DNA from 2 places in the Bradyrhizobium sp. USDA 4541 genome. Region 2 is predicted to be linked to the other one. Evidence: predicted binding sites of a transcription regulator. Region 2 holds the regulator's gene; the other holds the start of a gene.
The links. Region 2 encodes LexA, which represses DNA repair genes until DNA is damaged. Its sites were predicted from a motif close to TGTTCNNNNTGTGTTCNG; they were not measured.
Positions count from the first base shown of each region.

Region 1 (5,798 bases), 4.4 Mb from region 2:
CATAGACGCCGTGGGCCGGACCATAATTGATCGAACCGATGGGCGTGGTCCAGCCGCGCGCCTTGCCGTCGGCCGCGGCGCGCGCGGCGATCTCCGCATAGGTGATCCTCGGCTCGATCGGATCGTCGAGATGACGGTATGGTCGCTGCTCGTAGGGTGTCGGCGTGTAGTCGGACACGGTCTTCATCAACGGCGAGAACACCTCGAAATAGAGGTTCAGCGAGAATGCCGTGAATGCGATCACGAACAGCAACGCCCAGGTCCACAGGCTGAAGGCGCGATGAATGTCGAAATTGATTCGATAGGCGCTGCCTGAGGTCTTGATCTTCCAGGCCGGTGCCCAGCGGGTCCAGAAGCTCTTGCCGCGCGGGCCTGATATCGCCGACGCCCGCTGTGCACTTGCGCGCCGCCGCGACGGCAGGGTCAGGTAGAAGCCGACGAAACAATCGATCGTCCAGATCACGGCGATGACGCCGAGGAAGCGCATGCCCCAGCGATCGCTGCCCAAGAATTCGGGGATATGCATCGTGTAATGCAGCTTGTAGAGGAACGAGACGAAGTTTTCGCGGGTCACCGGCCAGACCGCGCCCCAATAGCGGCGTCCGAGCTCGACGCCGGTGTTTGGATCGAGGAAGACCTGGTTGTAGTCGAGCGTGTAGCGTTTGCCGGTCGCCGGATCGATCCGCGGCAGCACGAAGAACCACAGCGATTCGCCCTTCTCCGTCGTCATGAACATGTGGACGACGCGGGCGCGATGATCGCGCTGCTCGATCAGCCGGGCGAGCTCCACCGACGGGATCGCCGGTCCGGAGCTTGTCACCTCGAACAGCTTCCTGTTGAGCACATCGTCGATCTCGTGGTCCCACGAGATGATCGCGCCGGTGACGCCCGAGAAGAACAGGAAGGCCGCGGTGACAAGGCCCGCCCAGCGATGCAGTCGTCCGAAGATGGGTCTCATGGGGATTTCAGCAAGTTGTGGGGTGATCACCAGCGATAGGTCAGCTTCGCGATCGCCTTGCGGCCCTCCGCGTAGAAGCAGCTGGTGTTGCCGTAGCAGGCTGCCACGTAGCGCGTATCGGCGAGGTTGGTGACGTTGAGAGAGAGGCGATAATTGTCCCTGGTATAGGCGACGAGCGCATCGACGACCGTCGACGCCGGCACCTTGAAGGTGTTGGCGTCGTCACCGAACGTCGATCCGACATAGCGGACGCCGGCCCCGAACTGGACGCCGGCGAGCGGGCCGCCCTGAACGGTGTAATCGCCCCACAGCGAGAAACGGTTGAGCGGCACCGTGGTCGGCGCCTTGCCGACATTGACGGGATCCTTGGTGACTTCAGCGTCGACATAGGCGTAGCCGCCGCGGATGTTGACGCCCTCGACCAGCGTCGCGGTGCCTTCGAGCTCAACGCCGCGCGACCTGACTTCGCCGGTCTGCTCGGCGAAATAGAACGGCGGCGCGTAGGTGACGACGTTGGACCGGGTCAGGTCGAAGGCGGCCAGCGTGATCAGCGCATTGATGCCGACCGGCTGGTACTTGACGCCGATTTCGTACTGCACGCCGGACTCCGGCTTCAGCAGCTCGCCGGCGGCATTGGTGCTCAGCACCGGCAGGAATGACTCCGAATAGCTGAAATAGGGCGCGATGCCGTTGTCGAAATTGTACATCACGGCGGCGCGACCGGTGAATGCCGAGGCGTCGGTCGACGTCGACGTTTTCGCGAGATTGTTGTCGAGGTCGGTAGTGACGAAATCCTGCCGCCCGCCAAGCAGAAACGACAGCCGGCCGAGCCTGATCTGGTCCTGCAGATAGAAGCCGGCCTGCGACTGCTTGATGCCGGTGTCGTCATACGGTCCGTTGTAGGTCCAGCTGTTGGTATAGACTGGCGCAAAGACGTTGAGCTTGCCGGTGCTGTAGCTCGAGGCCATGTCGCGGAACGAGGTGTTGCGGTAATCGACGCCGAACAGCGTCGTGTGGCTCAGCATGCCGGTGACGAACTTGCCCTGCAGCTGGTTGTCGACCGCGAAGGAATCGATCGTCGAGCTGCCGCCGGCGCCGCCGCGCGACAGCAGGCCCGCGGCTTCGTCGGCCGCCGATGCATAGCCGGTGCCGTAGAAGCTCTTCTGCTCGTTGTGCATCCACGAATAGCGCAGGTTCTGGCGGAAGGTCAGCGCCTCGTTGAAGTCGTGCGACAGCATGTAGCCGACCGAGGATTGCTCGGTGTCGAACTGGTTGAAGCCGGGCTCGCCGACGAAGCGCGTGTTCGGAATGTAGCGGCCGTTGTTGGCCCAGACGGTGCCGGACGGCGGCAGGAATTGCAGGCCCCAGCCGGTGCGTTCCTTCTGGTAGTTCGCGAGGAAGGTGATCGTGGTGTCCTCATTCGGCTTCACGGTGACGGCGGGCGCGATGAAGACGCGATTGTCCTTGGTGTAGTCGACCTGGGTCTCGCCATCGCGCGCGACGCCGGTCAGGCGCCACAGCACCGTCCCTTCCTTGTTGGCGCGGCCGCCGATGTCGAACTCGCCCTGATAGCGGTTGAAGCTGCCGCCCGACAGCGACACTTCCCCGAACTCGCGCGCGGTCGGCAGCTTGCTGACATAGTTGAGGATGCCGCCGGTGCCGCTGCCGCCGAACATCGCCGAGGATGGCCCTTTCAGGACCTCGAGGCGCTCGGCTCCGTACGGATCGAGCCCGAGGAAGTGCACATAATTGCTGCTCGGCAGCCGCAGGCCGTCGAGATAGAGGCCCGGCATCGTCATGTCGAAGCCGCGGATCTGCAGGCCGCCGAAGCGGGTGTCCGAGCCGCCATTCACGTCGCCGCTGACCCCTGCGGTGTAGCGCAATGCCGCGCCCACCGATTCCGCACCCTGGTTCCTGATCTGGTCCGTGGTGACGACCGAGATCGATTGCGGGATTTCGATCAGCGGCGTGTCGGTCTTGGTCGCCGTGCCCGAACGCGTGGCAACGAACCCGACCACCGGACCGCCGGCTCGCTCGCCGGCGCCGGCACCGGATCGTGCCGCAGCTGGCGTCGTCGCCTGCTGGGATCGAGCCACACGATTGGCGCGGCTCGCGCGTGCGGCCACCGGACGACGAACCGGTTTTGCATTCGCAGTGATCGCGCGCTGCTGAGGCGCGTCCACGCTCACCGGCGGCAGTTCCGATTGCGCGTCGGCGCGTTCGGTCGCGACTCCTGCGGCAAGGACGGCGGCGGTACATAGACCGATCGTTCGCAGCGCTGGATGTTGACGGGTGGAATGCGAAACAAGTCGACCGATCACGCGAAGGCGCCCCTGATGTCAGCCTGGATGGATTTGTGATCCGGCTCTACAGCGCGGGGCTCGCGAGTACAGACCTCGGCAGTTGGAATAGATCGAGACTGCGCGCGCGATCAGCGTGCGATCGCTGAAACAGCAAGGAAATCGACGACACGCTGCGACAATAAGCGCGCGATGCTCGTCGTGCTGGAATGATTCTTGAGAATGATTCCTGCAGTTGTCGACGATGCGAGCTGTGTTCGATCGCGCGAGGCGCGCGTCATCGCGCGCGACGCCCGACGCCTCCGCACCGGCCGGAAGCGGATTCGCCGCGCGGTGAATTGGTACCGGGCGACCAGCCCTCGGTGTCGCGAATGTTCCTGTAATGTTCTTGCACTTGTCGCCCGGTTCCGCTACCTTCGATTGCGGAAGATAGGGGCAGCATGGTTCAGCGCGTTTCCACCGTCGCATTCGAGGGGATCGAGGCCCGCGCGGTCGACGTGCAGGTCCAGGTTGCGCCGGGATTGCCCGCATTCGCCATCGTCGGCCTGCCCGACAAGGCGGTGTCGGAAGCCCGCGAACGCGTGCGTTCGGCGCTGATCGCCTCCGGCCTCGCGCTTCCCGCCCGCCGCATCACCGTCAACCTCGCACCCGCCGACCTGCCCAAGGAGGGCAGCCATTACGACCTGCCGATCGCGCTCGGCCTGATGGCGGCGATCGGCGCGATCCCGCCGGATGCGCTGAACGGCTTCACCGTGCTCGGCGAGCTCGGGCTCGACGGCTCGCTCGCGCCGGTGGCGGGCGTGCTGCCCGCGGCAATCGGCGCCAATTCGCGCGACGAGGGATTGATCTGCCCGGCCGCCTGCGGCTCGGAAGCCGCCTGGGCCAGTCCGGACATCCAGATCATCGCGGCAGATTCGCTGATCCAGATCGCCAACCACTTCAAGGGCACGCAGGTGCTGTCGCGGCCGCAGCCGAAGGTGCATGAGCGCGAGGAAACGCTTTTGGACCTGCGCGACATCAAGGGCCAGGAGAGCGCGAAACGCGCGCTCGAGATCGCCGCCGCCGGCGGTCATCATCTTCTGATGATCGGCTCGCCCGGCGCCGGCAAATCGATGCTGGCGGCGCGACTGCCCTCGATCCTGCCGCCGCTGTCGCCGTCGGAGCTGCTCGAAGTCTCGATGATCGCCTCGGTTGCCGGCGAGATCCGCGACGGCGCCCTGACCGCGCGACGCCCGTTCCGCAGCCCGCATCATTCCGCCAGCATGGCCGCGCTGACCGGCGGCGGCATGCGCGCCAAACCGGGCGAGATCTCGCTGGCGCATCAGGGCGTGCTGTTCCTCGACGAATTGCCGGAGTTCGATCCGCGCGTGCTGGATTCGCTGCGTCAGCCGCTGGAGAACGGCGAGGTTTCGGTGAGCAGGGCCAACCATCGCGTCACCTATCCGGCGCGCTTCATGCTGGTCGCAGCCATGAACCCGTGCCGTTGCGGCCATGCCTATGAACCCGGCTATTCCTGCAAGCGCGGCCGGCTCGACCGCTGCACCGGCGACTACCAGATGCGGATCTCCGGCCCGCTGATGGATCGCATCGACCTGCGGATCGAGGTGCCCGCCGTGACCGCGGCCGATCTGATCCTGCCGCCGCCGGCGGAGGGATCGGCCGAGGTTGCCGCCCGCGTCGCGGCCGCGCGCGACATCCAGCTCGCGCGCTATGCGGCTGCCGGCATGCCGCATGTCCGCACCAATGCGGAAGCGCCGAGTTCGCTGCTCGAGACCATCGCGCAACCCGACGCGCATGGGCAGAAGCTGCTGCGCGAGGCCGCCGACAACATGCACCTCACCGCGCGCGGCTATCACCGCGTGCTGCGGGTGGCGCGCACGCTTGCCGATCTCGACGGCGCCGAGACGATCGGCCGGCTTCATCTCGCCGAAGCGCTGTCCTATCGTGCATTGGCCGACGATTTGCGCCGCGCGGCGTGATCTCCCTCGCCTTCCGCCCGGTGCCCGCCGCGTCAACGTGACAGTAACCACTCTCATTTACGCTCCGCAAACCATAAGCACCGCGATCGGCGGCAAGCTTGGGTCGAGCGAGTTGTGTCATGTTGCGTTTGAAGATTCTGACCTCGGTGGTCCCCCTTGCCGTGGCCGCGGTCCTTGCCCGCGCCGAATTCCTGCCGGGCCCGCGGCCCTGCATCGAGGTGGGCGGCGCCACAATGCAGATCGCATCGATCCCCTGGCTGGCGCAGCTTCACGTCAGCTTCACTGACGACCCCAGCCAGGCCACCGTCCGGGTCCAGATCGCCGACAGCGCCGACGCCGCCGACTTCACCGTGATCGACGACATCGACGACGCCGAGGCCGGCGCCTGCGAGAGCAGCGCGACGGCGCAGCTGATCGGGATTTCCGGCGATGCCTCGGCAACCGGCCCCGTCATCTATCTGACGCGTGATGCTGGCCCGTCCGACTACCGTGTCTTCGTGCAATCGAAGACGTTCTCGGCGCGGGATGCCGCGGCCTTGATCGTCAGCGCCCGCGGCGGAC
Region 1 is NZ_JALJZF010000001.1:1,368,104-1,373,901, forward strand. Features, by position in the region: gene fsrB (siderophore utilization protein FsrB) at 1-958, opposite strand, end outside; gene J2R80_RS06455 (TonB-dependent siderophore receptor) at 985-2,976, opposite strand; gene J2R80_RS06460 (YifB family Mg chelatase-like AAA ATPase) at 3,699-5,237, shown strand; gene J2R80_RS06465 (hypothetical protein) at 5,357-5,798, shown strand, end outside.
Region 1: J2R80_RS06460 (YifB family Mg chelatase-like AAA ATPase) is a predicted target of LexA. The motif match lies at 3,631-3,648, and genes of this name have one in related genera.

Region 2 (5,798 bases):
GGCGAGATGCCGGGCATCGCCCCGCTGCTCGCGGCGGCCGCCAAGCGGATGCCGCTCTACGCCTTCTCCAACACCAATCCGGCCCATGTCGCGCATTTCTCGGTCACCCATGCCGAGCTGCTCAGCCATTTCCGCAACGTCTTCCTGTCCTCGAGCATCGGCTTCCGCAAACCCGACGCCGAGGCCTATGATCATGTGGTAAAAGCCATCGGCGTGCCGGCGTCGCGGATCCTGTTTTTCGACGACCTGGCCGCCAATATCGAAGGTGCGCGGGCCCGCGGCCTTTATGCTATCCACGTGACATCGACGGATGACGTGGCAAGGGCTTTGACCGCACTTGGAATTTGAAGATTAGGAATTGAGGAACTCTGAGCGTGGCCCTGATGCCGGTTGCCGATGCCCTGTCCGCCGTCCTCGCCGGCGCCGAACCGCTGCCGGAGGAGATGGTCGCGCTCGATGCCGCCTACCACCGCACGCTTGCGCACGACCTCGCGGCGCTCCGCACCCAGCCGCCGCAGCCGATGTCGGCGATGGACGGCTATGCGGTGCGCGCCGCCGATGCGGCTGATCTAAAGGCCCGGCTCAAGGTGATCGGCGAAGTCGCCGCCGGCCGGCCGTTCGACCGGACGGTCGGCGCCGGCGAGGCGGTGCGGATCTTCACCGGCGGCGTGATCCCCAATGGCGCCGACGCGGTGATCATCCAGGAGGACACCGCCGTCGACGGCGACCACATCACGATCACGGAGGCCGCCAGCGTCGGGCGGCACATCCGCCCGGCTGGGGTCGACTTCCGTGAGGGCGAGGTGCTGCTCGCCGGCGGCAGCCGCCTGTCCGACCGCGCGCTGTCGCTGGCGGCCGCCATGAACTATCCGGGACTTGCGGTGCGCCGCCGCCCGAAGGTCGCGGTGCTGGCGACCGGCGACGAGCTGGTGATGCCGGGCTCGCAGCCCGGCCCCGGCCAGATCGTCTATTCCAACGGCTACGCGCTGCGGGCGCTGGCGCGCGCCGAGGGCGCCGAGACCGTCGACCTCGGCGTTGCCGCCGACACGGTGGAGGCGACCACGGCGGGCATCCGCCGGGCGCGCGAGGCCGGTGCCGATGTCCTGATCACGACAGGCGGCGCCTCGGTCGGCGACCACGATCTCGTCAAGCGGTCGCTGGAAGCCGAGGGCGTCGACATGACGTTCTGGCGGATTGCGATGCGGCCCGGCAAGCCGATGATGCATGGCCGGCTCGGCGCGATGAGGGTGATCGGCCTGCCCGGCAATCCGGTGTCGTCCTATGTCTGCGCCTTCCTGTTCCTGGTGCCGTTGATTCGGGCGCTGAGCGGCCGGAAAGTGATTCATCATCGCCGCACGAGCGCCCTGCTCGGCCGCGACCTCGCCGCCAACGACCAACGCGAGGACTATCTGCGTGCACGGCTCGAAGCGCGCGAGGACGGCACGTTGATCGCAACGCCGGTGACGCAGCAGGACTCGTCGTTGCTCGGGAATCTCGCTGCGGCACGGGCACTTCTCGTGCGCCCGCCGTTCGCGGCGGCGGCCGTCGAAGGCAGCGAATGCGAGATCCTGACACTGCCCGAATAGGGTTTTCGCGCCCCGCCGATTGTGCGTTGCCCGACACGTTCACCGGAAATTAAGTGGTTGCGGAACACATATCGAACATATAGTGTCCGTTCATGATTTGTTTCGAGTGCTGGTGTCTACATTCGGGAAGCTGCATGGAAGCAGGTGCATCGAGCACATGCTCCTGAGGTCAGGCCCGGCCTGCAGGCCCCACCAGAAGAGTCTCGGAATCGAACGACGCTATCAACCGGGGGAATACTCGAGATGCTCACGCGCAAACAGTACGAACTACTGCGTTTCATCAATGAACGTCTGAAAGAGGCCGGCGTACCGCCCTCCTTCGACGAGATGAAGGATGCGCTCGACCTGCGCTCGAAGTCCGGTATCCACCGCCTGATCACTGCGCTGGAGGAGCGCGGCTTCATCCGCCGTCTGCCGAACCGCGCCCGCGCCATCGAGGTCATCAAGCTGCCCGAACTCTCGGCCGGCGGCGGCAACGGTCGCCGCGGCTTCACGCCCAGCGTCATCGAAGGCACCCTCGGCCGGCGCGCCAGCACGCCGCCGATTGCCGAGGACGACGGCAACCGTCCGGTCGCGGTCCCCGTGATGGGCCGGATCGCCGCCGGTACGCCGATCGAGGCGCTGCAGACCCGCAGCCACACCATCAGCGTGCCGCCCGACATGCTCGGCGCCGGCGAGCACTACGCGCTCGAGGTACGCGGCGACTCGATGGTCGATGCCGGCATCCTCGACGGCGACATGGCGCTGATCCAGCGCAACGACGTCGCCAATACCGGCGACATCGTGGTGGCGCTGATCGACGAGGAGGAAGCGACCCTGAAGCGCTTCCGCCGCCGCGGCGCATCGATCGCGCTCGAGCCGGCCAACACCGCCTATGAAGTGCGCATCCTGCCGCCGAACCGGGTCCGCATCCAGGGCAAGCTGATCGGCCTTTATCGCAAATACTGAATTGCAAATACTTGCGGCGGCCGGGAACGAGCAACACGTCGGATCGTTCCTTGCATGATAGTGTAGCGTACGGCCTGCCCGATGCGCTCCGATACCTCTCGCGCAGCGTCGCGTGTTTGTGATCGGAGCGATCTCGGACCAGTCGTACAATCGCCCAGAAACGAGCAGACGCTCGTTCGCTATCGTCCACTCTGGTAGAGGCCCTAATGCCTCAAGGAGAGGCACGGGTCGCTACCTCGAAATGAGGAGCCATCCGATGTGTGACTATAGTCTGCACGCCGTGGCATCGCGCCCCGCCATTGTCGGAGAGACGCTGATCACGACGACGTTCCGCGGCACGTCGACCCGCGGCTTTGCTTCGGAGAATGACCCCACTGTCGCGGTCTGCATGCTGCCGGGCACCGAGCTCGCTTTCGCCGAGAACGTTCGCTACGACAGCCGCTGGATCTGGACCAAGACGCTGAACTATCGCGTCGGCGTATTCAACGAAGTCGAGCCCGACGTGCCCGATCGGCATCATGATGCGGTCGAATTCCCCGACGGCAGCCATGTGCTGGTGACCCAGCTGGTCGAGGGACAGCGCGTCAGCGTGCTGCAATTGCCGGCGCTGCATCCGCCGGTCGAGCAGAAGCCGAAGGTTGTGGAGCGGCGGCCTTCCGCATTCGCAACGCTGTTTTTGGGTTGAGCGCATCGTCGCCGTGGAATGAGCTGTTCGGCGGCGGATGACCTAAGCAATTTCGGGCGACCCCGGACTCCCGCTTCCGGGGCGCAGAAGGAGATTTGCGTCGGCCGGCACCTTGGCGCATCATCGGGTACGGAGGACGTGCGCGGTGGTCGATAAGGTCACATGGCAAAAGGCTGGACGCGTCACGGAACCGGGCCGCTACATGTTCCGGTTCGGTTGGCTGACGGTAACGGCCGACGACCTGAAAGTCTGGGAGCAATTTCCCGAGGCTTCCTTCACTCTCGTCAAGAAGCCCGACGCCGGCCCCGACTCCGACGAATACCATCTCGGCCTGTTCGAGCTGCCGAGCGCGCCCTTGCCGGACCACGGCTAATCATCGCCCTGCAGATCGGTCTCGGCCGGCGTCGCATCCACCGCAGGCCGCGGCGCGGGGGCGCGTAGCGTCGTCTCGCTCTCGCCGTCGCCGGGAACCGCCGGCGACCACGGCCGGTCGATCCCGCCGGGCTTGACCGCATCGACGACGTAGCCGTCCCTGCTCCGTCGCAGCACCAGCGCGCCGTGGCGGCGCAGCCGCTCGGCATCGATCACCGATGCCGCGCAGCCCTGCGGCGCCGGCCGCGCCGTCACGATCAGGCCTGCGCGCTCGCAGTCGTCCACTAGGTGGTGTGGACTCTAAGGATTCCCTTTTGAGAGCAAATCAGATTCAAGGCTTCTTTTTGGGAGGCGGCCTTGGGTGTGATGGAGCGTTTGGTGTTGAGCGACGCGGCCTGGGAGCGCATGGCGCCGCTGATCATAGGCCGGCCCGATCAGAAGGGCTCGACCGGGCGGGACAACCGGATGTTCGTGGAAGGTGTGCTTTGGATCGTGCGTACGGGCTCTCCTTGGCGTGATCTTCCGGAGGCTTTTGGAGATTGGAACAGCGTGTTCCGGCGGTTCAGTCGATGGAGCCGCAAGGGTGTCTGGTGCCGCATCTTCGAGGCGATGTCCGAGGATCCGGACTTCGAATATCTGATCGTCGATTCCACCATTGTCCGGGCGCATCAGCACGCCGCCGGGGCGAAAAAAGGGGGTCTGAAGATCAAGCGATCGGGCGCTCGCGCGGCGGCCTGAGCACGAAGATACATATGGCCGTACGCGGCTTGGGATGCCCCGTGCGGTTCACGCTCACCGCGGGCCAGAAGGGCGATGCACCACAAGCCGCTGCATTAATCGAGGGGCTGCCCGCCGAGGTCGTCATCGCCGATACGGCTTATGACGCCGATCGTTTGCGCCAAGACATCGCCGCCAAAAAGGCGCTCGCCGTCATCCCCAACAACCCCTCGCGAGCCCTCAAATATCCGCTCGACAAACATCTCTATGCCCAGCGCCATCTCGTGGAATGCTGCTTCAGCAAGCTCAAGCAGTTCCGACGCGTCGCAACCCGCTTCGAAAAGACCGCCCGGAATTACCGGGCCGTCGTCACTCTCGCTGCCATCGTCCTATGGCTGCGATAAGTGTCCACACCACCTAGGGCCTCCGGCCGGGTCGCCGGCGCGACGAAGGCGCCGCCGGGTCCCTGGGTCACGCAGCCGCTGGCATCGCAGGAGACGCCCTCGCCGAGCGACGCATCGGTGGCGGTGCGCGCGTCGGCGTCCGCCGCCAGCCACTCCTTGACCAAAAATGCATCCTTGGCGCTGTGCATTAGATGCAGCCGTCCATCACCGCCACGCACCGCGACATTGCGGCCGTCGCCCGAGATCAGCACGTCCGGCTGCGGCACCCTGAGCGCCCAGACCGAGGCCACCAGCAGCAGCACCGCACCTGACCAGCGCAGCGGCGTGCGCAGCAGCCCGAGCAGGATGATGCCGGCGCTCGCTGCGATCAGCGGCCCGATGCCGAACGCCGCCATGCGGCCGACCGCGCCCGGGAGTGCGGCGCCCCATTGCGTCACCAGGATCATCCAGTCGATGCCAAGACCCATGATCGCCCAGAACACGCCGTCGAAGCCGAACGGCATGGCGACGAGCCCCAGCAGGCCGGCCGGCATCACGACCGCCGAGACCACCGGCATCGCCGCGAGGTTGGCGAGCAGCCCGTAGGGCGTCACGCGGTGGAAATGGAATGCGGCATAGGGCGTCGTCGCCAGCCCCGCCACCAGCGAGGCCAGCATCAGCATCGTGAGCTCGCGCCCGCCCCACAGCGCGACGCGCGCGGTCGCCGAATGGTCGGGCGACGCCAGCAGGTTCGGCAGCCCGATCTGCACCAGCGCCACCAGCCCGAGCGTCGCGGCGAACGACATCTGGAAACTGGAATGCACCAGCGCCTCCGGCGCGATCGCGAGCACGATCAGCGCTGCCACCGCCAGCGTGCGAAAGGTGATGGCCCGGCGGTCGACGATCACGGCGAGCAGCACCACGGCGGTCATGAAGAATGACCGCTGGGTCGCGACCTCCGCGCCCGACAGCAGAAGATAGAATGCGGCGGCGACCAGCGCGGCCGCCGCCGCCCATTTCTTGATCGGATGCGCCGCCGTCAGCGCCGGAAACAGCGCGAGCAGCGCGCGCACCGCGAAAAACACGACGCCGGCGACCACGGCCATG
Region 2 is NZ_JALJZF010000001.1:5,813,827-5,819,624, reverse strand. Features, by position in the region: gene J2R80_RS27660 (HAD family phosphatase) at 1-348, shown strand, start outside; gene glp (gephyrin-like molybdotransferase Glp) at 375-1,586, shown strand; gene lexA (transcriptional repressor LexA) at 1,830-2,534, shown strand; gene J2R80_RS27645 (hypothetical protein) at 2,791-3,219, shown strand; gene J2R80_RS27640 (hypothetical protein) at 3,365-3,592, shown strand; gene J2R80_RS27635 (hypothetical protein) at 3,589-3,876, opposite strand; one part of gene J2R80_RS27630 (IS5 family transposase) at 3,949-4,284, shown strand; one part of gene J2R80_RS27630 (IS5 family transposase) at 4,287-4,712, shown strand; partial or broken gene J2R80_RS27625 (ComEC/Rec2 family competence protein) at 4,676-5,798, opposite strand, start outside.